One region of the Bradyrhizobium sp. LA2.1 genome, then DNA from elsewhere that is predicted to be linked to it. Evidence: predicted binding sites of a transcription regulator. Region 1 holds the regulator's gene; each other region holds the start of a gene.
The links. The regulator PhoB, encoded in region 1, activates phosphate uptake and scavenging genes when phosphate is short. The targets are predictions, from matches to a motif close to TGTCATNNANCTGTCAT.

Region 1 (7,479 bases):
CCACCGGCCGCCAGCAGGAGGTCAGGGGCGAGGGCGTCGTCGGCGAGCAGCCGACCCTGGCTCCCGGCGAGCGCTTCGAATACACCTCCGGCGTGCCGCTCGCGACCGCCTCGGGATTCATGACGGGCCGCTACCAGATGGTCAGCGAAAGCGGCGAACGCTTCGAGATCGACGTGCCGACGTTCTCGCTGGACAGCCCGGACAACAAGCGGGTGTTGAATTAGCGCGGTGCCGTAGGGTGGGCAAAGGCGCAAAGCGCCGTGCCCACCATTCCAAACGTGGCGCATAAGATGGTGGGCACGCTGCGCTTTGCCCACCCTACGACTGGATTGCTTCGCTGCGCGCGCAATGACGGAGGATGCGACGCCTACGCGTCTTCCACGCCCGCCTCGTGCGGCGTGAACTGGTACACCGACGAGCAGAACTCGCAGGTCACGACGACCTTGTCGTCCTTGACCATGGCGGCGCGGTCGTCGGGCGAGAAGCTCTTCAGCATCGCACCAACCGCGTCGCGCGAGCAGGAGCATTGCGCCTTCAGCACCAGCGGATTGAACACACGCACGCCGCGCTCGTGGAACAGGCGGAACAGCAGCCGCTCGCCGGAGAGTTCGGGGTCGATCAGCTCGACGTCCTCGACGGTCTCGACCAGCGAACGCGCCTCGACCCAGGCGTCGTCTTCGGCGACAGCATGCACCTCGGCGCCTTCGGGCGCATCGCCGGGATGCAGATCGGCCTGACGCGCGCGCTCGGGCGCCTTCGGCAGGAACTGCATCAGCATGCCGCCGGCGCGCCAGCGATGCTTGCCGCCGTCGTTCGAGCGCCACTCCTCACCGACCGCGAGACGCACGCGCGTCGGGATCTGCTCGGAGCGCATGAAATATTCGTGGGCGGCATCTTCCAGGCTGCCGCCGTCGAGCGCGACCAGACCCTGGTAGCGGCTCATGTCGGGACCCTGGTCGATGGTCATGGCGAGATGACCGTTACCGAGGAGCGTGCCGGAATCTTTTGTCTCGCCGAGGCGCTCGGCATCGTAGCGCGCATAGGCGCGGAGGCGATCCGGCGCCATGTAGTCGACGACCAGGAACGACACCGGACCGTCGGTCTGGGCCTGGAGGATGAAGCGGCCCTCGAACTTCAGCGCCGAGCCGAGCAGCGTCGTCAGCACGATGGCCTCGCCGAGCAGCTTGCCCACGGCAGCGGGATAATCGTGCTTGGTCAGGATCTCGTCGAGCGCGGGACCGAGCCGCACGAGGCGGCCGCGCACGTCGAGTGCGTCGACCTCGTACGGCAGCACGGCGTCATCGATGGGAACCGCTGATGGTGCGCGAACCGGGCCTTCAGGCCCGGTATTCATGTCAGGGGATTGGGAAACCATGGCGCTTTATCTGGGGTCGATGGAGGAAAATGGAAGAGGGCGCGGAGCGCTCCCCGGCATGCAGAATAGATCGCACGAAAGCACGACAAACTCAGGGTCGCCCCGGGGGCGCGCAAAGCGCGAGCCCGGGACCCATAACCACAGGATTACGATGTACCCGGCGACGACCACTCCGAGTCCTCGCCAAACAAATCTCTGTGGTTACGGGTCCCGGATCGGCGCGCCGCTGTGCGGCGCTGGTCCGGGACGACGGCAGTGGATGCGGCCACCGGCGCGGCCACCCGCTCCACCGTCTCGTTACTTCACCGCGTCAAAGCACCAGGCCAGAATGCCCTTCTGCGCATGCAGGCGGTTTTCGGCCTCGTCGAACACGACCGATTGCGGGCCGTCGATCACTTCGTCGGTGACTTCCTCGCCGCGATGGGCGGGCAGGCAGTGCATGAACAGCGCATCGGGCTTGGCCAGCGACATCAGCTTCGAATTGACCTGATAGGGCTTGAGCACGTTGTGACGGTGCTCGCCTTCCTTGTCGCCCATCGACACCCATGTGTCGGTGACGACGCAGTCGGCCCCCTTCACGGCGGCCTCGGGATCGGTGCCGAGCACGATCGGCGCGCCGGTGGCCTTGATGAAGTCCCGCATTACCTTTTTCGGCGCAAGCTCCGGCGGCGTCGCGACATTGAGCTTGAACTTGAAGCGCTCGGCGGCATGCGCCCAGGACGCCAGCACGTTGTTGTCGTCGCCGGTCCAGGCCACCGTCCTGCCCTCGATCGGGCCGCGATGCTCTTCGTAGGTCATGAGGTCGGCCATCACCTGGCAAGGGTGCGAGCGCCGTGTCAGGCCGTTGATGACGGGCACCGTCGCATATTCCGCCAGCTCCAGCAGGGCCTCGTGATTGAGGATACGGATCATGATGGCGTCGACATAGCGCGACAGCACGCGCGCGGTGTCGGCGATGGTCTCGCCGCGGCCGAGCTGCATCTCGGCGCCGGTCAGCATGATGGGCTCGCCGCCGAGCTGGCGCATGGCGACGTCGAACGAGACGCGGGTGCGCGTGGAGGGACGCTCGAAGATCATCGCCAGCGTCTTGCCTTCCAGCGGCTTCACCGGCTGGTGCGCTTTCTGCTTCGCCTTCATGGCGGAGGAGGCCGCGAGCATGCTCTTGAGCTCCGACAACGGGAGCTCGTTGATATCCAGAAAGTGCTTCGGGGACTTGCTCATCAGCTCGCCGCCCGCTTGGTCTGACTGGACGAGATCGCGGCGCAGGCGCGCTCGAGCCGCCCGACGCTGTCCTCGATCTCGGCTTCGGTGACGATCAAAGGCGGCAGGAAGCGCACGACATTGTCGCCGGCGCCGACCGTGAGCAGTTTTTCGTTGCGCAATGCCGCTCCGAGATCGCCTGACGGCACCACGGCCTTGATGCCGATCAGAAGGCCTTCGCCGCGCACTTCGCTGACGATGTCAGGATAACGATCGATCACGGAGGCGAGCTTCTGCTTGAGCAGCAGCGACATCTTCTGCACGTGGTCGAAGAAGCCGGGCTTGAGCATGACGTCGAGCACAGCGTTGGCAGCCGAGATCGCGAGCGGATTGCCGCCGAAGGTCGAACCGTGCGAGCCGGGCCCCATGCCGGCAGCCGCGTCCGCGGTCGCCAGCACCGCGCCGATCGGGAAGCCGCCACCGAGCGCTTTGGCCAGCGACATCACGTCAGGCGTGACGCCGGTGCGGCGATGCGCGAACAGATCGCCGGTGCGGCCCATGCCGGTCTGCACCTCGTCGAACGCGAGCAGCAGGCCCTTCTCATCGCAGAGCTGGCGCAACGCCCTCAGGAAGGCGGGCGTTGCCGAACGCACGCCGCCCTCGCCCTGGATCGGCTCGATCAGGATGCCGGCGGTCTGCGGACCGATCGCCTTCTTGACGGCTTCGACATCGCCATGCGGGACCTGGTCGAAGCCGTCCATCGGCGGGCCAAACCCTTCGAGATATTTTGCCGAACCGGTCGCGGCGAGCGTTGCCAGCGTGCGGCCGTGGAAGGCGCCTTCGAAGGTGATGATGCGGTAACGTTCCGGATGACCCTTGGAGAAGTGATGATGGCGGACGAGCTTGATCACACCTTCCAGCGCTTCGGCGCCGGAATTGCAGAAGAACACGAAGTCCGCGAAGCTTTCGTTGCACAGACGCGCGGCGAGCTTCTCGCCGTCCGGGCTCTGGAACAGGTTCGACATATGCCAGAGTTTGGTGGCCTGCTCCTGCAACGCCTTGACCAACGCAGGATGAGCATGGCCGAGCGCATTCACCGCCACGCCCGAGGTGAAATCGAGATAGCGATCGCCATTGGTCGCAATCAGCCAGCAGCCTTCACCGCGCTCGAAACCGAGGTCGGACCTGGCGAAAACGGGGAGCAAATGCGGCGCTGCGCTGTTAGTCATGACGATCACTTGAATGTTGCGGACGGTGTGAGCGTGCATTGCGCAACGCACCATTGACCGGCCCGGAAAACGAAACGTGCCGCCTTTTAAGGGCGGCACGTGTGACTATCTTATGCCTGGTGAAACCGGTGTCAATGCCGCCCGGAAAGCCTCGCGAAACGCAAAATCCGTAGTCTTGCGGTGGCGATTTTGCGTATTTCCGCCACGGAACATGTGGAAGCGAGTCGGCGGACTCTTGCGCGTGAGTCACGCCATATTGTAGCGTTTGGCTTGTCAGATACGACATCTCGTGCAGCAGTTCTGATCCTCTAAGTCCTCATGTACCGGCGTAAGCGTTCGGGCGCATCTGGTGCGCCCGGCGAGCCTTAAGGGATTCTGGCGGCACGGGTTTTTCGAAGCTTAGGCATTCGCCGTGCGGCCGCCAGGATGGCAGGCGCCGGCGAAGGAAAGGGTGCAATGACCGTTTTGACCTGGTCGGATGATCGCGTCGAGCAGCTGAAAAAGCTCTGGGAGGCCGGACTTTCGGCCAGCCAGATCGCCGCTGAACTCGGCAATGTGACCCGCAATGCCGTAATCGGCAAAGTGCACCGGCTCGGCCTGTCGGGCCGCGCCAAGAGCCCTTCATCGGCAGCGCCGCGGCCGCGCAAGGCGCGTCCGGCGCAGCACATGATGCGGGTGACACGCCCGATCGCACGCGGCAACACCGCGCTGGCGCAGGCCTTCGAAGTCGAGGTCGAGGCCGAACCGGTCACCTACGACAACGTCGTGCCGATGAGCCAGCGGCTGTCGCTGCTGGAGCTGAACGAGGCGACCTGCCACTGGCCGGTCGGCGATCCCTCGAGCCCGGATTTCTTCTTCTGCGGCGGCAAGGCGCTCTCCGGCCTGCCCTACTGCGCCCAGCACTCGCGCGTGGCGTATCAGCCCGCGGCCGAGCGCCGGCGCGCGCCGGCGAAGCCGGGTCCGCGCTGAAGTCGTTCTGAGCTCAGACAAGGAGCCGTCACACGATGACGGCTCAGCAAATCCGATGTCGTCCCGGACAAGCGCGCCTCAAGCGCGCGCTGATCCGGACCCCCTAACCACCGCAAGATGTGGCTACGGGGACTCGGAGTTACCTTTTCGCACAATAATCACTCGCGGTGGGCGTCCTGGACCCGCGCTTACGCTTGTCCGGGACGACACCGAGAGATGGCCGCAGCTCACCGAGCTTACGCCTGCTCCGCCTTCGCAAAGCGATCGTCCAGTGCGTAGCCCGCGCCGCGGACGGTGCGGATCGGGTCCTGCTCGCGGCCGAGATTGAGCAGCTTGCGCAGGCGGCCGATATGGACGTCGACGGTGCGCTCGTCGATGTAGATGTCACGGCCCCAGACGCTGTCGAGCAGCTGCTCGCGCGAGAACACGCGGCCGGGATGCTCCAGGAAGAACTCCAGCAGGCGATATTCGGTCGGACCGAGATCGATCGGCCGGCCCGAGCGCGCCACGCGGCGCTTGTCGCGGTCGAGCTCGATGTCGCCATAGGCGAGCACGGTGGCGAGCCGCTCCGGGCTGGCGCGCCTGAGCAGGCCCTTCACGCGTGCCAGCAGCTCCGGCACCGAGAACGGCTTGACGATGTAGTCGTCGGCGCCGGTCGCAAGGCCCCGCACCCGCTCGCTCTCCTCGCCGCGCGCGGTGAGCATGATGATCGGGAGCTGCTTGGTCTCGGGCCGGGTGCGCAGCCGCCGGCACAGCTCGATGCCGGAGAGGCCCGGCAGCATCCAGTCGAGCACGATCAAATCGGGGATATGCTCCTTGAGGCGGGTGTCGGCATCGTCGCCGCGCATCACCGTCTCGACGTCATAGCCGTCGCCTTCGAGGTTGTAGCGGAGAAGCTCGGTGAGAGCTTCCTCGTCCTCAACCACCATAATGCGTGCGCCCATGGTGTTCGTCGCTCCTTAAGTGTTCGGGACCGTCGTGGCGAAAGTCGTCATGTCGCCCTTCGGCCGCTTGTCGGTGATCGCCTGGCCCTCGATCATGTAGAACACGGTCTCGGCGATGTTGGTGGCGTGGTCACCGATGCGCTCGATGTTCTTGGCGCAGAACATCAGGTGGATGCAGAACGAGATGTTGCGCGGATCCTCCATCATGTAGGTGAGGAGCTCGCGGAACAGCGAGGTGCAGATGGCGTCGACTTCCTCGTCGCCCTTCCACACCGCCATCGCCGCCGGCAGATCGTGCGCGGCATAGGCGTCCAGCACCGACTTGACCTGCTGCTGCACGAGATCGGTCATGTGCTCCAGGCCGCGGAACAGCTTGAGCGGATGGAAATCCGTCTCCAGCGCCGCGACGCGCTTGCCCATGTTCTTGGCGAGGTCGCCGATCCGCTCGAGATCGGTGGCGACGCGCATGGCGCCGACGATCTCGCGCAGATCCACCGCCATCGGCTGGCGGCGCGCGATGGTGAGAACGGCGCGCTCCTCGATCTTCTTCTGGAGCGCGTCGAGCTCGGTGTCGATGGTGACCACGCGCTGGCCGAGCGCGACGTCGCGGCGGATCAGCGCGTCGACGGAATCGACGATCATGCGCTCGGCGATGCCGCCCATCTCGGCGACCAGGCGCGTGAGCTCCTGGAGGTCGGTGTCGAAGGCCTTTGCGGTATGTTCAGAACCCATGTTCCGTCTCCTCAGCCGAACCGGCCGGTGATGTAATCCTGCGTGCGCCGGTCGGTCGGCGACGTGAAGATCTTGCTGGTGTCGTCGAACTCGATCAGCTCGCCGAGATACATGAAGGCGGTCTTGTCGGAGACGCGCGCCGCCTGCTGCATGTTGTGGGTGACGATCGCGATCGTGTAGTTCTCGGACAGTTCCTGGATCAGCTCCTCGACCTTGGCGGTCGAGATCGGGTCGAGCGCCGAGCAGGGCTCGTCGAACAAGATCACCTCGGGCCGCACCGCGACCGTGCGGGCGATGCAGAGGCGCTGCTGCTGGCCGCCGGAGAGCGACAGGCCGGAGGCGTTGAGCTTGTCCTTGACCTCGTTCCACAGCGCGCCGCCGCGCAGCGCCTTCTCGACGCGGTCGTCCATCTCGGACTTCGAGATCTTCTCGTAAAGGCGGATGCCGAAGGCGATGTTCTCGTAGATCGTCATCGGGAACGGCGTCGGCTTCTGGAACACCATGCCGACGCGGGCGCGCAGCAGATTGAGGTCCAGCTTGGGGTCGAGGACGTTGGTCTGGTCGAGCATGAGCTGACCGGTGACGCGCTGGCCCGGATAGAGGTCGTACATCCGATTGAAGATGCGCAGCAGGGTCGACTTGCCGCAGCCCGACGGGCCGATGAACGCCGTGACGCGGTTGGTACCGAGCGCCAGATTGATGTTCTTCAGCGCGTGGTGCTCGCCGTAATAGAAATTGAGGTTGCGCACCGTCACCTTGGCCGGAGCTTCGGGCAGCACCGGCGCTTGGGGCAAACCACCGGCCGCGCTCATCGATACGGAAAGATCACTCATTTTGCGGTCCTCTCGGCGCTCAGAATGCGCGCGCCAATATTCAGGGCAAGAACGGTCAGGGTGATGAGCAGCGCGCCGCTCCAGGCGAGCTGCTTCCAGTAGGCGTAGGGGCTCTGCACGAAATTGTTGATGGTGACCGGCAAGTTCGCCATCGTCTTGTTCAGACCCAGGCTGAAGAACTGGTTCGACAGCGCGGT
Region 2 (7,479 bases), on a different contig from region 1:
GTGGCCGTTATAGACGATGCGATGCTCGCCCTCGGCCGGAATCACGGTACCGAGCTGCGCCACCGTCTCACCGGCATCGCTGAAGACCTGGACGACCTGATCGACCTTGTCGGGCTCGACGATCGCGATCATGCCGATGCCGCAGTTGAAGGTGCGCAGCATCTCGAGCTCGGCGATACCGGCTTGGGCGGCCAGCCATTTGAACACCGGCAGCACCGGCAGGCGTGCCAGATCGATACCGACGCCGAGATCTTTCGGCAGGACGCGCGGAATGTTGTCGGTGAAACCGCCGCCGGTGATGTGGGCGAGCCCCTTCACCGCGCCGGTCTCGCGGATCGCGCGCAGGCAGGATTTGACGTAGAGCCGTGTCGGCGTCAGCAGCGCGCCGCCGAGCGTCATGACCGGCGCGAACGGGGCCGGCGCCTCGAAGCTGAGGCCGGACTGCTCGACGATCTTGCGCACCAGCGAGAAGCCGTTGGAGTGCACGCCGGACGAGGCAAGGCCGATCACGGCATCCCCCGCGGCGATGTCCTTGCGCGGCAACAAGGTACCGCGCTCGGCGGCGCCGACGGCAAAGCCGCCGAGGTCGTAGTCGCCGTCCTTGTAGAGGCCGGGCATCTCGGCGGTCTCGCCCCCGATCAGGGCGCAGCCGGATTCGCGGCAGCCTTCGGCGACACCGGCGACGATCGAGGCGGTCGCCTCCGGGTCGAGCTTGCCGCAGGCGAAATAGTCGAGGAAGAACAACGGCTCGGCGCCCTGCACCACGAGGTCGTTGACGCTCATGGCAACGAGGTCGATGCCGATCCCGCCATGCAGGCCGGTCTCGATCGCGATCTTGACCTTGGTGCCGACGCCGTCGGTCGCGGCAACCAGGACGGGGTCCTTGAAACCGGCCGCCTTGAGGTCGAACAGGCCGCCGAATCCGCCTATCTCGGCGTCGGCGCCGGGCCGCGCGGTGGCGCGCACCATCGGCTTGATCAGATCGACCAGGCGGTTGCCCGCGTCGATATCGACGCCTGAATCGGCGTAAGTGAGGCCGTTTTTGCGGTCGGTCATGCCCGATTTCCAGTGGGTTTGCGGCTGGTTACGTCGAATTCCGGGGACGCGCAATGGCAAGCGTGGCGCCCCGCCCTATACTATGTAGATATCAACCGGTTCAGCCTTCAAACGGGCCGGATTCGAGGTCAGGCCGGGTGCCAGGAAGCGCCGCGTGAGTATTCCGAATATCATTACCCTGGGCCGCATCATGCTGGTCCCAATCATCGTCTGGGCCATCGTGTCGAGCCAAATGGAGGTTGCGTTCGCCGTCTTCCTCATTGCCGGCGTGAGCGATGCGGTCGACGGCTTCCTCGCCAAGCGCTTCAACATGACCAGCGAGCTCGGCGCCCTGCTCGATCCGCTCGCGGACAAGGCGCTGCTGGTCTCGATCTATCTGGCACTGGGGATCTGGGGCGACATCCCGCGCTGGATCGTGATCCTGGTGGTGTCGCGCGACATCATGATCGTCGCCGCCGTGATGGTGTCCTGGCTGTTCGACAAGCCGGTCGAGATGAAGCCGTCGAAGGTGTCGAAGCTCAACACCGCCGCCCAGGTGGCCTATGCGGCGCTGGTGCTGGCCTCCCTCGCCTTCGGCTTCAAGCCGGCGCCCTATGATATGATCCTGATGGGCCTCGTCACGGTCTTCACGCTCTCCTCAGTGTCGCTCTATCTCGTCGAGTGGCTGCGGCACATGAGCACGATCGAGGCCAAGTAGCACGATCGAGGCCAAATGAGCCGGGATGCGGCCCCGCAAAAGGCCAACTCCCGCTCGATGACGTCGTATCTCTTCAAACGAAGCCGGCGCGCCGGCACGGAGCACAGCAAGCGTGGCAGGCCGCGTTCATCCCCGACAATTGGCATTCTCGCTTCCGCACGCGGAAAGCCTCAGCCGGGACAATTTTCTCGAAGGCCCCGCCAACGAAGCCGGTCTTGCCCTCATCGATGCCTGGCCTGAATGGCCGAACCGGATCATGTGGCTGGCCGGCCCGGAAGGAAGCGGCAAGAGCCATCTCGCCGCGATCTGGGCCGAGGCTTCGGGCGCCCGCTCGACCACAGCCAATGGGCTGACCGCCGAAAACGTCCCGGGCGCGCTCGCCACCGGCGCGCTGGTGGTCGAGGATCTCAAGGCAAAACAGTTCGACGAGCGGGCCCTGTTTCATCTGATGAACCTCGCCCGCGAGGATGGGGCCTACCTGCTCTTCACCGGCCGCGAGGTACCGGCGTCGCTCGAGATCGAGCTGCGCGACCTGCGCTCGCGGCTGCGCGCGGTGCCTGTGATCTCGCTGCTGCCGCCCGACGACCAGCTCTTCCGCGGCCTGATCGTCAAGTTCTGCGCCGACCGCCAGCTCACCGTGGATGAGAGCGTGGTCAGCTACCTCGCCACCCGTCTGGAGCGGTCCTCGGCGGCCGCGCGGGAGGCCGTGCAGCTGCTCGACAGCGAGGCCCTGCGCCTCGGTCGCCCCGTCACGCGGGCGCTGGCCGCCGAGCTGCTTCGGGACGCCTGACCCTTCCGCCCTGGCTCCAAGGCCGCTTGACGCGGCGCAGCGGCGGAACATCAATGTCATCGAAACGTCATCGGACTAACACATGCTCCCGCCGGTTTTGCGCATAAGTCGCAAATTGGGGCGAACTGGATGGATCGACTTCTGATGGACTCTGCGCAAGCTGTTGAAATTAAAGAAAAATCCCAGGAGACCGAGGGCCTGCCGGCGATTGCCTCAAGTCCCGAGCGCTTCATCAATCGCGAGCTCTCCTGGCTGCATTTCAACCGCCGAGTCCTCGAGGAAGCGGTCAATCCCAGCCACCCCATGCTGGAGCGGGTGCGATTCCTGTCGATTTCAGCGAATAACCTCGACGAATTCTTCATGGTTCGCGTCGCCGGCATCAAGGCCCAGGTGCGCGAAGGCATTGCCGAGCGCGCTCCCGATGGCCTGACGCCGTCCGAGCAGCTCGCGCTGATCAACCGCACCGTTTCACAGCTCGCCTCCGACCAGCAGGCGATCTGGCGCGACCTGCGCAGCACGCTGGCCGACGTGGGCATCGCACTGGTCGACGGCAAGGACGTCACCAAGGCGGAACGGACCTGGATCGAGGACTACTTCCTCAACAACGTGTTCCCGCTGCTGACCCCGCTCGCGATCGACCCGGCCCACCCCTTCCCGTTCATTCCGAGCCTCGGCTTCACCATCGCGCTCCAGCTCACGCGCGCCGCCGATGGCAAGCAGATGAACGCTCTGATCCGCATGCCCGGCAAGATCGACCGCTTCATCCGGTTGCCGGCCGAGGGCAAGGTCGTTCGGCTGATCTCGCTCGAGCAGGCGACCGGGCTGTTCATCAACCGCCTGTTCCCCGGCTACAATCTCCACGGCCAGGGCGCCTTCCGCATCATCCGCGACTCCGAGCTCGAAATCGAGGAAGAGGCCGAAGACCTCGTCCGCCTGTTCGAGACCGCTCTGAAGCGCCGCCGCCGCGGGTCGGTGATCCGGCTCGAGATCGACGGCAAGATGCCGGAGGAACTGCGCAGCTTCGTGCAGCATGCGCTGTCGGCCGCCGACGACGAGGTCTTCCTGGTCGACGGCGTGCTCGCCATGAACGAGCTCTCGCAGCTCACCCGCCTCGACCGGCCCGATCTCGAATTCACCCCTTACGTGCCGCGCCATCCCGAGCGCGTGCGCGAGCATGGCGGCGACATCTTTGCCGCGATCCGGCAGAAGGACCTCGTCGTCCATCATCCCTACGAATCCTTCGACGTGGTCGTGCAGTTCCTGCAGCAGGCCGCCCGCGATCCCGATGTCGTCGCGATCAAGCAGACGCTCTACCGCACCTCCAACAACTCCCCGATCGTGCGCACGCTGGCGGAAGCCGCCGAAGCCGGCAAGTCCGTCACCGCGCTGATCGAATTGAAGGCGCGCTTCGACGAGGAAGCCAACATCCGCTGGGCGCGCGACCTCGAACGTGCCGGCGTGCAGGTCGTCTACGGCTTCCTCGAACTGAAGACGCACGCGAAGCTCTCGATGGTGGTGCGCCGCGAGGGCGGCGGCCTCACCACTTATGTCCACACCGGCACCGGCAATTATCACCCCGTCACCGCACGTATCTACACCGACCTCTCCTACTTCACCTCCGATCCGACCATCGGCCGCGACGCGGCGCGCGTGTTCAACTTCATCACCGGTTATGCCGCGCCGAGCGATCTGGAAAAGATGGCGGTGTCGCCGCTGACGTTGCGCAAGCGCATCATCGAGCACATCCAGGGCGAGACCGCACATGCGCGGCATGGCCGCCCCGGCGCGGTCTGGATGAAGATGAATGCGCTGGTCGACCCCGACATCATCGACGCGCTCTACGAGGCCTCGCAAGCCGGCGTCCAGGTCGAGCTCGTCGTGCGCGGAATCTGCTGCCTCAGGCCCGGCATTCCAGGCCTGTCGGAGAACATCCGCGTCAAGTCGATCATCGGGCGCTTCCTGGAACACGGACGAATCTACTGCTTCGGCATGGGCCAGGGCCTGCCGAGCGCGAAAGCGGCTGTGTATATCTCCTCGGCCGACATGATGCCGCGCAACCTCGACCGCCGCGTCGAGGTGCTGTGTCCGCTGCAAAATCCCACGGTGCATCAGCAGGTTCTCGAACAGATCATGGTCGCGAATCTGAAGGACAATGAGCAGAGCTGGCAATTGTTGCCCGACGGGTCCTCGACGCGTATGAAGACCGCGAAGGGCGAGGAGCCTTTCAACGTCCACAACTACTTCATGACAAATCCGAGTCTATCTGGCCGTGGAAAGTCGCTCAAGGAATCCTCGCCGCGCCGTCTCACGCGCCGTAATGAACGTCATCAATCTTGATCCGGGATCGAGGACGTGAAGCGGCCGCGTAAGCGCGGCTCGAGCGTCGCGGTCATCGATATCGGTTCCAACTCGGTCCGTCTCGTCGTCTACGAGGGACTGACGCGGAGCCTCATTCCGATCTTCAACGAGAAGACGCTGTGCGGCCTCGGGCGCGAGGTGCAGAGCACGGGCCTGCTTGCGCCCGATGCCGTCGACAAGGCGCTGACCTCGCTGAAGCGGTTCCGGGCCCTGTGCCGCGTCATGCAGGTCGGTCGCGTGTTTGCGATTGCGACCGCAGCCTGCCGCGATGCCTCCAACGGCCCCGACTTCATCGCGAAAGCTGAGCGCATCTGCGCCGTGAAGATCGAGATCCTGTCGGGCCCGCGCGAGGCGCGGCTGTCGGCACTCGGCGTGATCTCCGGTATCCATCATCCCGACGGCATCGTCGGCGATCTCGGCGGCGGCTCGCTCGAGCTGATCGACGTGCGCAAAAACAGCGTGCGCAGCGGCGTGACGCTGCCGCTCGGCGGCCTCGCTCTCCAGGACCTCGCGCACAAATCGCTCAAGCGCGCCGACCGTATCGTGCGCGAGGAGCTCGACGAGGTGCCGCAGCTCACCGCCGGCCGCGGCCGCACCTTCTACGCCGTCGGCGGCACCTGGCGCGCGCTGGCGCGCATCCACATCATCCAGAGCGGCTATCCGCTCCAGGTGATGCACGGCTACTCCATTTCCGCAGCTGAAGCGCTCGACTTTTCGCGTCGTCTCCGCCGGCTTGCGGCCGCCGACATGCTGGCCGACATCGAGATCGTCGCGGATGCCAGGCGCCCGCTCCTCACCTATGCGGCGCTGGTGCTCGAGCACATCATCCGCGTGGCGAAACCCAAGTCCATCGTGTTCTCGACCTTCGGCGTGCGCGAGGGCCTCTTGCACGAGAAGCTGTCGGAATCCGAGCGCAACAAGGACGGGCTGATCTGCGCCGCGGAAGAGCTCAATCAGCTGCTGTCGCGTTCCGCAAAGCACGCCCGCGAGCTGATCGCCTGGACCGACCGCCTCGCGCGCGTGGTGAAGCTGCGCGAGACCGAGGAGGACCGCCGCTTGCGCCACACCGCGTGCCTGCTCTCCGACATCGGCTGGCGCGTGCATCCCGACCATCGCGGCGAGCAGACGCTGAGCCTGGTCGTCAACGGCAATTTCGGCGCAATCACCCACACCGAGCGCGCCTTCGTCGGCCTGTCCGTGTTCTACCGCTATGCCGGCCTGAGCGAGGAAAACCAGCCGCCGGTGACCATGCAGGAGCTGCTGACACCGGCCCAGCTCGAACGCGCCCGTCTGCTGGGCGCGGCGTTCCGCGTCGCCCATCTGATCTCGGCGGCACGCCCGGGTGTGCTGCCGGCCACGCATTTCCGCAGCCAGGGCCGCAATCTGATGCTGGTGTTCGAGCACCGGCTCGTCGACCTCGTCGCCGACCGCGTCGGCAGCCGCTTCCGCGCCCTCGCCCGCCTGATCGGCCGCTCCGGCTCGATCGTGCGGCGCTAGAGCATGATCCGGAAAAGTGCGCAGCGGTTTTCCGAAAAGATCATGCTCAAACAACAACCTAAAGCGCGATAACGATTCATTCCAATCTCATCGCGCTTTAGACCCGCTGGCCGGTCCTGATCCTCCCTGGACGCTTCTTGAGCCACATGATCGCGCCGCTGATGAACAGGGCGAGAGGTGCGAAGCCGGTTGCGAACACGAACAGGCGCCCGATCAGCCCGAACGTCGCGCCGTTATGGATCCAGAGCTGTTCGGCCAGATAGCGATCCCCCATCGACATCGCGGCCGAAGTGCGATCGTGTACCACTGCGCCACTCCATGGATCGAGCCAGATCGCCCCCCGGGCACGTACCGCGGGATCAGCACCCGCGGCCCGGAACTGCACCCGCCACGTGTTGCGCGTTTCGGTGGGCGGGCTCAGCATGGCAACCGCCATGCCCGGCTTGGCCGCTTGCGCGCTCCGCATGATCGCATCGGGTGATAGCGGCGGTGTCCCCGTGGGGGGCGGCGCTTCGATCCGCGGCGACGGATCGGCTGTCGGTTGCGACACAAGGCCAACGATGGGACGCACGACGTCGGGAAAAATGATCCCGACGCCGGTCATCGAGATCCCCGTGAGCGCGAGCAGAGCCCAAAAGCCGGCCGTACCGTGGACGTCGAAGACAAATCGAAGCAGCGAAACGTCCTTCCGGACCGACACCGATCGCCAGAATCGACCCGGCCTCGGCCACCACAAGATGAGGCCTGACATGGCCAGGCCGAGCAGCATGAACCCGACAACGCCGACCAGCTCTCTGCCCCACCACTCATAGAGCAGCAGCGTGTAGTGCAGACGATAAACCTTGAGGGAGAACGCGTTGACGTAGTCACGCCGCCCGAGCACCTTCCCGTTCGAAGGATCGACCATGGTCGTCCAGCGATTCGGGTAGCGGCCTTTCGCAGTTTCATGCGCATGTATCACGACCCAGACCGGCCAAGTCCGATCCGGCGCGAGGATCGTGGCTATCGGCGCGGGATCCGCTGCCGCGGCGGCGCGCATCACCTCGCTCAGCGTAGCCTCTCGTTCCCGACCGGCAGGAGT
Region 3 (7,479 bases), 160 kb from region 1:
CGCTGAGGTCTACTTCGCCAACGCCCACTCGCCGACAAAGCGGAAGCGCGCCCTGGCATCATCCTGCTTGAACAGCGCGATCCGGTCGATCGCCAGCGTCTCGAGACCAAGCGCCGCAAACCTCGCGCGCAGCATCTGCAGGATCGGCCCGCGCCGTTCCGCATCCAGCCGTCCCGTCAGCGTCATGTGGAAGCGGAATTCCTCCATCACGTACGGGTAACCCCAGCGGTCGAGATAGTCGCGCTGCCGCTCGGTGAGTTTGTCGGGCTTGCGCCGCGTGCGGTCTTCCGCCGTCATGGGCGCTCGGAAGTCGTCGAATTCACGGACGCAATCGGCGGCAAGTTGCTGGAGCGCGCCCACTGGCTCGGTCGGAATCACCGCAATGAAGCCGCTGATGGAGTCGACGACCGGACGGATTGACGGCATCGGCCGCGCCTTGCCGGCAAAGGCCGCGCAGGCTGCGACGAGCTCGGCTTCAGTCCTGTCGGGCGCCAGCGCCATCGGCGCCTTCAGCGTGCCGTGGAAACCGTATTTGCGGGGATCGGCCGTGACGTCGCGCCAGTCCGGCGCAACACGCGATGCGTCGGCAGGGAACGGCATCTCGTCGCCGGTGTAGACATCGTAGCCGAGCAGCTCGGCGCCGAAGCGGGTGAGGGCGCTGTCGGCGCCGGCGGCAAAATAGATCGCGTGGCGGGGAAAATCTGTCATCGTCCGAGCATAACCGGTTCAGGCCGCAACGACAGCCTCGCGCGGCGTCGCCGCAGCAGCGAGCAGTCGCGTCGCATCGGTGAGATGCACGAGCTTTCCGCCTGATACCACCGCGATCAGCCGCGGCCGCAGCGGCACGCTGTCGTCGACCAGCAGCATGTCGGCGCGGCGTCCTTCCGCGAGCACGCCGCGATCGGCAAGGCCGGTCGCGCGGGCCGGTCCCGCGGACACCAGGTTCCACGCCTCGGTCAGCGGCAGCACGCCGTCGGCGACGAGGCGGAACGCGGCAAGCAGCTGCGCGGGATAATAATAGTCCGACGCCAGCACCGAGCAGAGCCCCTTCGCGATCATGTCGGATGCTCGGGTCCAGCCGGTATGGCTGCCACCGCGCACGACATTCGGCGCACCGTAGACGATGGCATCGCCGGCGGACGCGGCCGCTCGCGCGGTCTCCTCGTTGATCGGAAACTCCGCGATGTCAGCGCCCAGCTCGCGAAACTCCTGCCGCATCGCCGGCGTCGCATCGTCATGCGAGAGCATCCGCACCTCGGCTGCGCGAGCAGTTGCGGCAAGCCGCGACACGGAAGCCGGCACTTCACTGGCCCGCGAAAGCACACGCTCGACCAGCCGGTCGAATTCCTCGCCCGAGAGGCCGGTGCGCTCGACCATGCGGTTGCGCTTGCGCGGCTTGGCCATGTCGGCAACGGTGCCGTCCATGTGGTCGTTGAAGGCGAACAGGTCGACGCGGCCCTCGGCGAGCCACTGGCCGATCTCGGCCTCTGCATCGAGATTGTAGGTCTCGTGCCGCAGGTGGAAACGGGTATCGGCGGCGAATTGCGGGCGCTGCCGCTCGATCGCCTCCATCAGGGCGCGCGCATTGCCGGCGCTGCGCAGGCCCGGCTCCCACGAACAGGTCGTGGCGTGAAACACCGTGGTGATGCCGTTGCTGATCGCCTGGCGGTCACTGTCGGCGAGCGCGACGTCGATCGGGAAGTCGACGCCGGCGCGCGGCATCATCTGCCGCTCGAAGGCATCGCCATGCAGATCGACGATGCCGGGCAGCACCAGCAGGTTGCGCGCATCGATCGCCAGCCGCGCACGGCCGCGAGAGGCATCGACCTGCGCAATGTCCGCGCCGGACACCAGAATGGAAGTTTCGACGAGCTCGGAGCCGATCAGGGCCCGGCCGCCCTCAAGGAAGATGTCTGTCAAGCGACCGCGCTTCGTTTGCTGGCAGGGGAACGGGTGAGGGAGCTTGCCCGTGCTTCATATGCCGAGAGGAAATCTTCAATCCCGAGCTTGCGGAAATCGGGCAGTGCTTCACGCAATTTGTCGTGATCCCAGTCCCACCAGGCGAGTCGGGCCAGCCGTCCGGCGACGTCTTCCGAGAACCGCCGCCGCACGATGCGCGCCGGATTGCCGGCGACGATGGTGTAGGCCGGCACGTCCTTGGTGACGATGGCGCCCGCCGCGATCACCGCGCCGGTGCCGATGTTGCGGCCCAGCAGCACGATCGCGCCATGGCCGATCCAGACGTCGTGGCCGATATGAACGTGATGCTGGCGCCGCCAGTCGAAGAACTCGGTGTCGTCGCTCTCGCCTTCGAAGTAGGCGCTGGAACGATAGGTGAAATGCGCCTGCGTGGCGCGATGCATCGGATGATTGCCGGGATTGATGCGCGTCATCGCCGCGATCGAGCAGAATTTTCCGATGGTGGTGTAGGTGATCTGGGCGTCGTTCACGACATAGGAGTAATCGCCCATCGTGACTTCAGTGAGGATCGTGCGCGCACCGACTTCGGTATAGGTGCCGAGCCTGGTCTCATGCAGCTTCGCCGAAGGGTCGATGGTCGGTTGAACCGAGAGCGTCTTGCCGGCCATGCTACATCCGATAGGTCGAGGGCGGGCGTACCTCTTCGAGCGGCCTGATGACAATGTCATGACGATGCGATGACAGGGGAAGAGGTGTGTAGGATCGCCGCACCGCAGCGCCGGTGTCACACAAGTGTCAAGCGCCAGCGTTAGCGGTGGCAGCCAGCTACTCTGGAGCCCTCTATGCTGGTGGTTGAAGGTCTGACGTGCCGCTTCGGCGCAAAAGCCGCGGTGGACGACGCTTCGTTTCAAATCTCCCCCGGCGGCTTCGTCGGTGTCATCGGGCGCTCCGGCGCCGGCAAGTCGACCATGCTGCGCATGATCAATCGCCTGGCGACGCCGACGCAGGGCCGCATCCTGTTCGACGGCCTCGACGTCACCGCGCTGCGCGGCAAGGAGCTGCGGCAGTGGCGGGCGCGCTCGGCGATGATTTTCCAGCAGTTCAACCTGGTCGGCCGGCTCGACGTGCTGACCAACGTGCTGATGGGGCGTCTTGCCACGATGCCGGCCTGGCGCTCGCTGACGCAGACCTGGCCCGAGCAGGACAAGGCGCTGGCGATGTCGGCGCTCGAACAGTTCGATATCGCCTCGCTCGCCGCCCAGCGTGCCGACCAGCTCTCCGGCGGCCAGCAGCAGCGTGTTGCGATCGCCCGAGCGCTGGTGCAGCAGCCCGACATCATCCTCGCCGACGAGCCGATCGCCTCGCTCGACCCGCGCAATACCAAGATCGTGATGGATGCGCTGTTGCGCATCAACAAGCATTTCGGCATCACCGTACTCTGCAATCTGCATTCGCTCGATCTCGCGCGCAGCTATTGCGACCGCCTGATCGGCATGGCGCAGGGGCGCGTGGTGTTCGACGGCGCGCCGGCCGAGTTGACCGACCACGTCGCGCGCGAGCTCTACGATCTCGAAGCCACCGACGTCATGGGCGGAATGCCTGTGCCGGCGCCTGAGGGTGTGCCGGCGCTCGGAACGGCCGCGGCCGCCTGAGCTGCGCCTGTAGTTGCCAATTTTTGCGTCAACCGACCCCAACCGATGAAGAGGGTATCATGATCACTCGCAGACTGGTTCTTGCCGGCGCCGCCGCGCTCGCGTTCACGACCTCGGCCTCCGCCGACGATTGGAAAGCCAAATATCCCGAACTGACCTTCGCGGTCATTCCGGCGGAAAACGCCTCGGGCGTGACCGAGCGCTGGGCGCCGTTCATGAACTATCTCTCCAAGGAATTGGGCGTGAAGGTCACGCTGCGCATCGCCAACGACTACGCCGCCGTCATCGAGGGCCAGCGCGCCGGCAACATCCATATCGCCAGCTACGGCTCGGCGTCGTTCGCCCGCGCCCGCCTGACCGGCGTCAAGACCGATGCCTTCGCCAACGACATCAACGCCGACGGTTCGACCGGCTACTACTCGGTGTTCTTCGTCAAGGCGAGCAGCCCCTACAAGAGCGTCGATCAGCTCAAGGGCAAGAACCTCGGCCTCGTCGATCCGAACTCGACCTCCGGCAACAACGTGCCGCGCTTCGAGCTCGACAAGATGGGCATCACGGATGCCGACACCTATTTCAGCAAGGTCGTCTTCACCGGCAGCCACGAGAACGCGATCCTGGCGCTGGCGCAGGGCACGGTCGACGTTGCGGCCAACCAGTGGACCAGCGATGACGATTCCACGCTGGCGCAGATGCTGACCAAGGGCATGCTGAAGAATGCCGACGGCTCGCCGATGAAGAAGGACGATTTCCGCATCATCCACAAGTCGGCACCGATCATCAACGGCCCCTACGCCTATAACTCCGACCTGCCGGAAGATGCCAAGGCGGCGATCGCCAAGGCGTTCTTCGACGCGCCGGCCAAGGACAAGGCGGCCTTCGATCGCCTCCAGGACGGCCAGAAGAAGGGTTTTCATCCCGCCACCACCAAGGACTGGGATGGCACGATCGAGCTGATCAAGTTCGTCGATGCACTGCGTAAGAAGAAGGCGTCCTGAGTTTCGGGACGATAGCACTGGAGCCGGGTCGATGGACCCGGCTCTTTCTCTTTGATCGACTACCTTCCCTGGCCAGATGACCGTCGCGGTTTCGATCCTCCCCGAGCAGCAGCTCGCCGTGCTCAACGCGGCCTATCGCCAGGCGGTCGCGCGCAAGCGGCTCCGACTCCTGTTGGGGGGCGCGATCTTTGCCGCAGCGCTGTTTCTTGCCGCGATCGGCGCGGAAGTGAACCTGCGCACCTTCTTTGCCCATTTCGGCAATTTCATCAGCTATTTCGACCGCATCCTCACGCTCGACAGCGGCCAGCGGGTCTGGACCGATGCCGGCGAGTGGCTGTGGGGCTGGCGCAAATGGCTGAAGATGCTGGGCGAGACGCTGCTGATCTCCTATGTCGGCACGCTGATCGGCGCGACCTTCGCCTTCGCCTTGAATTTCTTCGCGGCCGAGAACACCTCGCCGTCGCCCTGGCTGCGCTTCGTGGTGCGCCGCCTGCTCGAATTCGCCCGCACGGTGCCGGGCATCGTCTTCGCGCTGATCTTCGTGATCGCGTTCGGCCTCGGGCCGATGGCCGGCGTGCTCGCGATCGCGATCCACTCCACCGGCGCGCTCGGCAAGCTGTTCTCCGAGATCGTCGAGAATGCCGACATGAAGCCGGTCGAAGGCATCCGCTCGACCGGCGCGAGCTGGCTCTCCTGCATGCGCTTCGCCGTCGTGCCGCAGGTGACCGCGGGCTATGCCAGCTATGCGCTGCTGCGCTTCGAGATCAACGTCCGCGAGGCCTCGGTCATGGGCTTCGTCGGTGCCGGCGGCATCGGCCAGGAGCTCGTCGTCGCCATCCGCAAGTTCTATTACTCCGACGTCAGTGCCATCCTGCTCACCATCATCATCACGGTCTTCATCATCGACATCACCACGGGCTGGCTGCGCGGCCGTCTGTTCGGCAAGGAGGCACGGACGTGACGAGGCCGCAGGAGGTCGACACGCGAGAGCTTCGCGCGCGCTACCCCGATGTGTTCGACCGCCCCGCCTCGGCGCGGCTCGCGATGCCGGCGATGATCGTCGCGGCGTTTGCGATCCTGGTCTACGGCCTCGTCGATCTCGACTTCTCGCCGTCGCGATTCTTTGCAGGGCTGAGCCAGCTCGGCTGGATCAGCCTGATGATGATCCCGCCCGATCCCGGCACCTCGCTGCCGGTCTATCTGAAGGCGCTGGGCGAGACGCTGTCGATCGCGCTGCTCGGCACGACGCTGGCGGCGGTGTTCGCGCTTCCGGTCAGCCTGCTGGCCGCGCGCAACGTCATACCTTCGCAGATCCTGCGTTTTCCGGTCCGCCGTTTCCTGGATTCGATCCGCGGCGTCGACACCCTGATCTGGGCGCTGGTGTGGATTAACGTCGTCGGGCTTGGTCCGTTCGCCGGCGTGCTCGCCATCGCCGTGTCGGATTTCGGCGCGTTCGGAAAACTGTTCTCGGAGGCGATCGAGGGCGCCGACCAGAAGCAGGTCGAAGGCGTCCGCGCCTCCGGCGGCAGTGCTTTGCACGAAATCCGCTTCGGCCTGCTGCCGCAGGTGCTGCCCGTGATCGCCGGCCAGGTGCTCTATTTCATCGAATCCAACACGCGCTCGGCAACGATCATCGGCATCGTCGGCGCCGGCGGCATCGGCCTCCAGCTCGCCGAGCAGATCCGCGTGCTGGAATGGCAGCGGGTGTCGTTCCTGATCCTGATGATCCTGGTCGCCGTCGCCGCGATCGATTTCATCTCGAGCAAGCTGCGCTTTGCGATCATTGGGCGGCGAGCTGTCGCCTGATCGCCGGCGCCGTAGGGTGGGCAAAGCGAAGCGTGCCCACCACTTCTGCTTAGATATCGGGGAGAGATGGTGGGCACGGCGCAAGTGCGCCTTTGCCCACCCTACGAGCCCTGCGTGGTCGCCCGCTCACCCGTTCTCCACCAGAAACTCCACCCGCTCCGCTGCAAAGCGCGAGTGCTTGGTCACCAGCGGCTTGCCGGCGAGATCGTGGTCGGTCGCGTCAACCACCAAGATCGGCCGCCCCAGCGGCAGATCGAGCCGCGCAGCATCGGTTGCGTCCACGATGCCGGCGGTGATCCGGGTCGCGCCGCGGCTGTAGTCGCGGACGCCGTAATGCTCGAGCAGTTTCGTCATCGAGCGCGTCGCGGCGAACACCTCGCCCGCGCCCGGGAACAATTCCGCTGACAGCCAGGTGGTGGAGACGCAGATCGGCGTGCGGTCGGCGAGGCGGATCGCCTCGATCCGCACCAGCGGCGCGCCGGCCTTCAATCCCAGTTCGCGCGCCAGTTCGCGGGTCGCGACGTCGCCGGACGCCTCGATCAGCCGGCCATGCGGTTCGCGGCCATCGGCGCCGACGATCTCGGAGAAGCGAGTGCGCGAGCGCAAGGGATAAGCGAGGCGCTGCGCCTCGACATAGGTTCCGCTGCCGCGTTCGGCGCGCACGATGCCGCGCTCGGCAAGCGCGGCCAGCGCGCGCCGCACGGTGTGGCGGTTCACGCGATAGGTTTCGGCGATCTCCATCTCGCCCGGCAGCTTGTCGCCGGCCGCAAAGCGACCGTCGGCGATGCCGCGCTCGATGCCGTCGGCAACGAGGCGCCACAGCGCGACGCCCGAAGAGGCTGTGTCCTGCATGCTCATGTCGCCGAGAAGCCTACTTCAGAAATCACACGTTTGTCACGAAACAGTCATGGCGCTTCCGTATCAAGTTGTCTATTATCATAGACAACTTGGATTCGGCAAGTTCTGTCAAAAGCTCGGTGGATTTGGTGACCCAGCACAACAACCAGCAAGTCCAGCGCAAGGCCGCCATGGCCGTGCTGGCGCACGCGGAGGCGGGCGAGATCGCCGCTCGCCTCCGCGCTCTCGCCCTGCCGGCTCATCAGGAG
Region 4 (7,479 bases), on a different contig from region 1:
CTCGTCGAAGCCCAGAAGGAACGGACTGGAAAGCGTGGGAACACGAGACATAGTTTACAAAGTCCTCTCGAAGCGACTTTGGCATTTCAGGGCCCGGAAGCGGCGCCCCTTGGTCAGCAATATGGTCATAACCCCGTGTCGGTTCAAGGACGTAGCGGGGGCCTGTGGATTGGCCGATTTCGCGCCTGACCCCGCCTGCGGCCGCGCAGATGCGCCCGATTCGGCACCGGGAACTTAAATGCTCGGACAAGCCCGGGCATGACGAATTGGCGGAGCGATTTCTCCAATGAAAACAAACCCCGGCTACTGTGCATGGGGTTGTTTTTCTGGTTTTTGATCGGGCGGCCCTCGGAACCGGTCAGGCTTCGATCCGGGTCCGTCCGTCACCGCTGAAAAGGTGCAGTTTCGGCCGTACCGCCGCGACGCGGATCCTCTCACCGATGGCGGGGGCCTCGGTTCCGGGAATGCGGACGATGACCTCGCCGGGCGGCAACTCGCCGGGGGTGGCGGCGACGCGCTGGTCGTCCTGGGCCCGCGTGCCGTAGACGAAGGTTTCCGCGCCGACGCGCTCGATCGCTTCCACCGTCAGCGGCAATGCGACACCGCCGGCCGGGGTCTGGTCGGTGATCACGAAGTCTTCAGGGCGGATGCCGAGGATGCCGGCCTCGGTCGCGCTGCCGTCGAGCTGCGATTTGATCTCATCGGCGCGCGTCGACATCAGGTTCATCGGCGGTGCCCCGATGAAGGAGGCGACGAAGGTCGTCGCCGGCTTCTCGTAGATCGCGAGCGGATTGCCGACCTGCTCGACCTGGCCGCCATTCATCACCACGAGAATATCGGCGAGCGTCATCGCCTCGAGCTGGTCGTGGGTGACGTAGATCGACGTCGTGTTGAGCCGGCGCTGCAACTTGCGGATCTCGACCCGCATTGCAATGCGCAGCTTTGCGTCGAGGTTCGACAGCGGCTCGTCGAACAGAAAGACTTTCGGCTGGCGCACGATGGCGCGGCCCATCGCGACGCGCTGGCGCTGGCCGCCGGAGAGCTGGCGCGGCTTGCGCTCCAGCATCGGCGCGAGCTCGAGCACGCGTGCGGCTTCCTCGACGCGGGTCTTGACCTCGGCCTCCTTCATGCCGCGGTTGCGCAGGCCGTAGGCCATGTTGTTGAAGACGCTCATATGCGGATAGAGCGCGTAGTTCTGGAACACCATCGCGATGTCGCGATCGGCGGGCTCGATCTGGTTGACGACGCGGCCGCCGATGTCGATCTCGCCGCCGGTGACGGTCTCGAGCCCTGCGACCATGCGCAGCAGCGTGGACTTGCCGCAGCCGGAGGGACCGACCAGCACGCAGAACTGGCCGTCGCCGACATCGACGTTGACGCCCTTGATGGCCTCGAAGCCGCCGGGATAGGTCTTGCGGACGTTGCGCAGGGTGACGTTAGCCATGAAAACTCGCTTCTACTTTTCCGTCTCGACCAGGCCGCGCACGAACAATTTCTGCATGGCGACGACGACGAACACCGGCGGCAGCATGGCCAGCACGGCGGTCGCCATCACGATCGGCCATTCGGTCAGCGCATCGGTGGTGGTGATCATCTTGCGGATGCCGACCTGGATGGTCTGCATGTCGTCGCGCGTGGTGATCAGCAGCGGCCAGAGATATTGATTCCAGCCGAGGATGAAGAGGATCACGAACAGCGCCGCCATGTTGGTGCGCGACAGCGGCAGCAGCGTATCCCAGAAGAAGCGCAAGGGGCCGGCGCCGTCGATGCGCGAGGCCTCCAGCAGCTCGTCCGGCACGGTCATGAAGAACTGGCGGAACAGCAGCGTCGCGGTGGCCGACGCGATCAGCGGCAGCGCGAGGCCGGCATAGCTGTCGAGCATGTGCAGATCGGCGACGATCTTGTAGGTCGGATAGATGCGCACCTCGACCGGCAGCATCAACGTGATGAAGATGATCCAGAAGATCGCCATCCGGAACGGAAAGCGGAAATACACGATCGCATAGGCCGAGATGATCGAGATCGCGATCTTGCCGATCGCGATTGCCAGCGCCATCACCAGCGAGTTCAGCATCATGTTGCCGACGGGCTCGCGGGTCGAGCCGCTCGTGCCGACGAAGATGGTCTTGTAGTAGACCTCGAAGAAGTGTCCGCCCGGCAGCAGCGACATCTGCCCGTTCGCGATCAGGGCGTTGTCCTGGGTCGAGGCGACGATCGCGATGTAGACCGGGAATGCGACGATCGCGATCCCGATCCAGAGAATCGCGTGGGCGACGTAGCGCCGAAAGCCCTCTTCTTCGACCATCAGTAGGTCACCTTGCGTTCGACGAAGCGGAACTGGATTCCCGTCAGCACGATCACCATGACCATCAGGATCACCGATTGCGCTGCCGAGCTGCCGAGATTGCCGCCGAGCAGGCCGTCGGAATAGACCTTGTAGACCAGCGTGACCGTCGATGTGCCGGGACCGCCGCGGGTCATGGTGTCGATGATGCCGAAGGTGTCGAAGAAGGCGTAGACGATGTTGACGACCAGCAGGAAGAAGATCGTGGGCGACAGCAGCGGGAAGGTCACGGTCCAGAACCGCCGCATCGGACGGGCGCCGTCGATCGCGGCGGCCTCGAACACGCTTCGGGGGATGGCTTGCAGGCCGGCGAGGAAGAACAGGAAATTATAGGAGATCTGCTTCCACGCCGCGGCGAGGATGATCAGCCCAGCCGCCTGGTTGCCGTCGAGCAGCGGATTCCAGTCGACGCCCAGGTTGCGCAGATAGCGCGACAGCACGCCGAGCGAGGGATGCAGCATGAAGATCCAGAGCACGCCGACGACGGGCGGCGCCACCGCATAGGGCCAGATCAGCAGCGTGCGGTAGAGCATTGAGCCGCGCAGCGGCTTGTCCGCCATCACGGCGAGCAAGAGCGCGAAGGACAGCGACGAGACGGCGATGGCGAACGAAAAGACGAACGTACGGACAACCGCCTCGAAATAGGCCGGGTCCTTGAACAGGTCCTGATAATTCTCGAACCAGACGAAGCTTGTCGACAGACCGAAGGCGTCCTGGAGCAGGAAGGATTGGATCACCGCCTGCGCGGCCGGCCAGTAGAAAAAAATCAGGACGATCGCGAGCTGCGGCGCAACCAGCGCGTAGGGCAATAGTTTTGCTTGGAAAATGGCTTGCTTTTGCATGATGTCAGGTGAGCGGCAGGCCGGCTTGCGGCCTGCCGCTCATCGCCTCACTTGACGGCAGTCTTTTCGAACTGGCGCAGCATCGTGTTGCCGCGCTCGACGGCAGCATCCAGCGCCTGCTTGGCGGTCTTCTTGCCGGCCAGCGCCTGCTCGATCTCTTCCGACCAGACGTCACGCAGCTGAACCATGTTGCCGAGGCGCAGACCGCGCGAATTGTCGGTTGGCTCCTTGTTGGTCAGCTCGATCAGCGGGGTCTCGAGATAGGGCTGATCCTTGTAGAAGCCTTCTTCCTTCGCCTTGGCGTAGGCCGCCTTGGTGATCGGCAGATAGCCCGAGGCCTTGTGGATGTAGACTTGGCGATCGGTGTCCGAGAGGAAGGTCAGGAACTTCGCGACACCCTTGTATTCGTCGGCCGACTTGCCGCCCATGACCCAGAGCGAAGCGCCGCCGATGATCGAGTTCTGCGGCGCGCCCTTGACGTCCGGATAGTATGGCATCGGCACGGCGGTGAAGTTGAACTTGGCCTGCGCCTTGACGTTGCCGAAGAACGCCGACGAGGTCAGGTAAATCGGGCATTCGCCGGAGGTGAAGCGGCCTTCGCCGGTGTTGGTGCGGCCGGCATAGTCGTAGGTCTTGGTCTTCTGCAGCTCGACCAGGGTTTCGAGATGCTTGACCTGGAGCGGGCCGTTGAACTCGAGCACGGTGTCGAAGCCGTCGAGGCCGTTGGCCTTGCTGGCGAGCGGCACGTTGTGCCAGGCGGAGAGCTGCTCGAGATTGACCCAGGTGACCCAGGAACCCGAGAAGCCGCAGGTGTCATGACCCGCAGCCTTCAGCTTCTTGGCGGCCTCGAACGTTTCCGGCCAGGTCTTGGGGATCTCGACATTCGCCTTCTTGAGCTCGTCGAGGTTGACCCACATGACGGTCGACGACGAGTTGAACGGGAAGGACAGCATCTCGCCCTTCGAGGTCGAGTAGTAGCCGGTGATGGCGGGCAGATAGATCTTGGGGTCGAACTTCTCGCCGGCCTCGGCCATCAGCTTGTAGACGGGTTTTACGGCGCCGGTCGCGGCCATCATGGTCGCGGTGCCGACTTCGAACACCTGCATGATGTGCGGGGCGTTGCCGGCGCGGAACGCCGCGATGCCGGCGTTCATCGTATCGGGATAGTTGCCCTTGTAGGTCGGGATCACCTTGTAGTCGGTCTGCGAGGCGTTGAAGTCGGTGGCGAGCTTGACGATGACGTCGTTGTTGGCGCCGGTCATCGCGTGCCACCACTGGATTTCGGTCACGGCCAAGGCCGGCGATGCGCCCATGCCGATCGTGATCGCAACTGCGGCAGCCGCCCCAAAGTGTCGAAGAGCCATCAAGTAAACCTCCCTTGGCCGTCAAAAAGAAGCGCTTGCGCTAGCAGCGCCATATGACGTTCACATGACTGTGTAAGCGGGAGAAACGAAAGCAGCAAGCGCGGCCAAAAGGGAAGCCGTCAAATAGGCGAATGCCGAGCGCGCAGCCTCCTCTGTTCGCGGCGCACATGCGTGCCCGCGCCGCAGTGCGGCATTTGCTCGGGTGAGGCGGCGAGGGCGTCTAGCGCTTGCGCTCGGGGCCGCAGACGGTGCCCTTTTCGACCATCGCGTCGATCTCCGATTTGGAGTAGCCGAACTCGCCCAGCACCTCCTGGGAGTGCTGGCTGAATTTCGGCGGCAGGCGGCGCAGGCTCGGCTTGCTGCGATCGAGCCGGATCGGCGAGGCCACGCCCTTGTACCAGTCCTTCTCGATGACATCGCCGCGGGCGATCGTGTGCGGGTTGGTCAAGGCCTGGTCGATCTTCTGCACGGGACCTGCGGGCAGGCCGGCGGCGAGCAGACGATTGCACAGCGGCTCGGCCTCGTGCTGGCTGAACACGGCGGCGAGCTCGGCCCGCAGCGCCTCGCGATTGGCGATGCGGTCCTTGTTGCGGGCAAAGCGCGGATCGGTGCCGAGCTCGGGCTTGCCGATTTCCTTGGCGAGCTTGCGGAAGGTGCCGTCATTGCCGACGCCGATGAAGATGTCGTCGGTCTTGGTCGGGAAGATCGCGTAAGGCACGAGGTTGGGATGCTCGTTGCCGGTGAGCGACGGCGGCTTGCCGTGCATGAAATAATTCGCGGTGTGCGGATGCATGATGGCAAGGCCGGTCTCGTACAGCGTCGTCTCCAGGAACTGGCCCTGGCCCGAGCGCTGCCGCTCCGACAGCGCCATCAGGATGCCGATCGCCGCATAGAGGCCCGTCGTGATGTCGACCAGCGGCACGCCGATCCGCATCGGTCCGCTCTCGGGCGAGCCGGTCGCCGCGATCATGCCGGTCATCGCCTGGATGATGGCGTCATAGCCGGGATTGCCGCCGCGCGGTCCGTCGGCGCCGAAGCCGCAGATCCGGCAATGCACCAGGCGCGGGAATTTCTTGCTGAGCACATCGTTGCCGATGCCCCATTTCTCCAGCGTGCCCGGCTTGAAATTCTCGATCAGGACGTCGGCTGTCTCCAGCATCTTGAGCAGCACGATTCGGCCGCCCTCGGAGGCGAGGTCGAGGCCGATCGAGCGCTTGTTGCGGTTGATGCCGATGAAATAGGCCGCGTCTTCCTCGTGGAAAGGAGGGCCCCAGTCGCGCACCTCGTCGCCGGCGGGCGGCTCGACCTTGATCACGTCGGCGCCGTGGTCGGCGAGGATCTGGGTGCAGTAGGGACCGCCGAGCACGCGCGTGAGATCGATGACGCGCAGTCCGCTCATTGCGCCCAAAACGGCTTCAGTCATGCCTTCGCTTCCCCTGTGTCGATCATTGATCACAGGCCTAGCGAGGTTTTTTTGCGCCAGCAATGGCTTGGTGCGTAGGGGCGTATGCGGTGCCGCCGTGCAATCCCGCGGCGTGGCAAAACAAAGGAAAGCGGCCGGCCCGAGGGGGATCTCGGGCCAGCCAATCCGCCGTTTGATCAGACGACCGTCAGGCGAACGTCGACATTGCCGCGCGTGGCATTGGAGTAGGGGCACACCTGGTGGGCCTTCTCGACCAGCGCCTCGGCTTCCGCGCGGGCGAGGCCCGGCAGCGAGACGGCCAGATCGATGTCGAGACCGAAGCCGCCGGCCGCGCGCGGGCCGATGCCGACGGTGGAGGTGACCGAGGCGTCAGCCGGAACCTTCGGGCCGCCCTGCGAGGCCACGAACTTCATCGCGCCGATGAAGCAGGCAGCATAGCCGGCCGCAAACAGCTGCTCGGGATTGTTGCCGGCGCCGCCGCCACCGCCGAGTTCCTTCGGCGTGGTGAGCTTGACGTCGAGCGCGCCGTCGAGGGTCGCCGCATGGCCGTCGCGGCCGCCGGTGGCCTTTGCGCTGGTCTTGTACAGGACGTTTACCGACATTTTCGTCTCCTCAGGTCTTCGGGTTGGGGTGGAACCTACATCGCAAACAATTAGATTGCGCGCAATTGAAATTTGCATGCCTCACATTTAATTGTTCGCAATTGAATGTACGGCCGCCCGGTCCCAGAATGGAGGAAACCGCGTGAGATTCTCGATGCCCCGGAAATTATCGGCGCTGGACCCGCAGCGCCTCGACAACCAGATCTGCTTCGCGGTCTATTCGGCCGCGCATGCCTTCAACCGGGTCTACAAGCCGCTGCTCGACCGGCTCGGCCTGACCTATCCGCAATATCTGGTGATGCTGGTGCTGTGGGAGCGTGACGACGTGCCGGTCAAAGACATCGGCGAAAAGCTGTTCCTGGATTCGGGCACGCTGACGCCGCTGCTCAAGCGCCTCGAGGCCGCCCACCTCGTCAGGCGCACGCGCTCGCGCGAGGACGAACGTCAGGTGCTGATCGCGCTGACCCCGCAGGGCCATGCCTTGAAGGAAAAAGCGCGCGCCGTGCCGCAATCGATCCTGGCGGCGTCGGACTGCTCGGTGTCGGAGCTGGTCGCGATGAAAGACGAGATCGTGGCGCTGCGGGATCGGTTGAATGCGGTGATCGGGGAGTAGGGGGGGCGGCGAGCTCAATCCTCTCGTACCTCGCCGCGAGTTTCTCTCCTCAAAGCCGCTTCTTTGCAAATGCGCGGCCCGAAGCTGATTTCAGATATTTCTCGAACGCAACAGCCTTAGCCTCATCGCTGAAAGCGATGTAGGTCTTGATGCGCCATGGGCCATACTTTGATGTATGTGGCACTTCGCCGGCGTTGTGCTTTGCGAGCCGGGCTCGCAGATCATCAGTGATGCCGATGTAGAAATGGCCGGAATCGAGGCTTTCGAGAATGTAGACGTACTTCATCCTAT

Region 2: ABIB95_RS04870 (RNA degradosome polyphosphate kinase) is a predicted target of PhoB. The motif match lies at 2,598-2,614, and genes of this name have one in related genera.
Region 3: phnC (phosphonate ABC transporter ATP-binding protein) is a predicted target of PhoB. The motif match lies at 2,647-2,663, and genes of this name have one in related genera.
Region 4: ugpB (sn-glycerol-3-phosphate ABC transporter substrate-binding protein UgpB) is a predicted target of PhoB. The motif match lies at 4,604-4,620, and genes of this name have one in related genera.

The regions. Positions count from the first base shown of each region.
Region 1 is NZ_JBEPQI010000006.1:263,842-271,320, reverse strand. Features, by position in the region: gene apaG (Co2+/Mg2+ efflux facilitator ApaG/CorD) at 1-224, shown strand, start outside; gene ABIB95_RS13905 (Hsp33 family molecular chaperone) at 368-1,375, opposite strand; gene argF (ornithine carbamoyltransferase) at 1,673-2,596, opposite strand; gene ABIB95_RS13895 (aspartate aminotransferase family protein) at 2,596-3,804, opposite strand; gene ABIB95_RS13890 (GcrA family cell cycle regulator) at 4,261-4,773, shown strand; gene phoB (phosphate regulon transcriptional regulator PhoB) at 5,010-5,717, opposite strand; gene phoU (phosphate signaling complex protein PhoU) at 5,733-6,449, opposite strand; gene pstB (phosphate ABC transporter ATP-binding protein PstB) at 6,461-7,282, opposite strand; gene pstA (phosphate ABC transporter permease PstA) at 7,279-7,479, opposite strand, start outside.
Region 2 is NZ_JBEPQI010000002.1:402,646-410,124, reverse strand. Features, by position in the region: gene purM (phosphoribosylformylglycinamidine cyclo-ligase) at 1-1,056, opposite strand, end outside; gene ABIB95_RS04880 (CDP-alcohol phosphatidyltransferase family protein) at 1,211-1,753, shown strand; gene ABIB95_RS04875 (P-loop NTPase family protein) at 1,866-2,543, shown strand; gene ABIB95_RS04870 (RNA degradosome polyphosphate kinase) at 2,688-4,880, shown strand; gene ppx (exopolyphosphatase) at 4,896-6,398, shown strand; gene ABIB95_RS04860 (PepSY-associated TM helix domain-containing protein) at 6,496-7,479, opposite strand, start outside.
Region 3 is NZ_JBEPQI010000006.1:426,241-433,719, forward strand. Features, by position in the region: gene ABIB95_RS14635 (hypothetical protein) at 1-6, shown strand, start outside; gene ABIB95_RS14640 (DUF1045 domain-containing protein) at 10-708, opposite strand; gene ABIB95_RS14645 (alpha-D-ribose 1-methylphosphonate 5-triphosphate diphosphatase) at 727-1,920, opposite strand; gene ABIB95_RS14650 (LbetaH domain-containing protein) at 1,917-2,588, opposite strand; gene phnC (phosphonate ABC transporter ATP-binding protein) at 2,763-3,572, shown strand; gene phnD (phosphonate ABC transporter substrate-binding protein) at 3,632-4,567, shown strand; gene phnE (phosphonate ABC transporter, permease protein PhnE) at 4,644-5,528, shown strand; gene phnE (phosphonate ABC transporter, permease protein PhnE) at 5,525-6,373, shown strand; gene phnF (phosphonate metabolism transcriptional regulator PhnF) at 6,500-7,231, opposite strand; gene phnG (phosphonate C-P lyase system protein PhnG) at 7,351-7,479, shown strand, end outside.
Region 4 is NZ_JBEPQI010000015.1:155,773-163,251, reverse strand. Features, by position in the region: gene ABIB95_RS27675 (Hsp20 family protein) at 1-51, opposite strand, end outside; gene ABIB95_RS27670 (sn-glycerol-3-phosphate import ATP-binding protein UgpC) at 359-1,444, opposite strand; gene ugpE (sn-glycerol-3-phosphate ABC transporter permease UgpE) at 1,457-2,305, opposite strand; gene ugpA (sn-glycerol-3-phosphate ABC transporter permease UgpA) at 2,305-3,186, opposite strand; gene ugpB (sn-glycerol-3-phosphate ABC transporter substrate-binding protein UgpB) at 3,234-4,550, opposite strand; gene ABIB95_RS27650 (CaiB/BaiF CoA transferase family protein) at 4,771-5,973, opposite strand; gene ABIB95_RS27645 (organic hydroperoxide resistance protein) at 6,150-6,575, opposite strand; gene ABIB95_RS27640 (MarR family winged helix-turn-helix transcriptional regulator) at 6,730-7,188, shown strand; gene ABIB95_RS27635 (GIY-YIG nuclease family protein) at 7,238-7,474, opposite strand.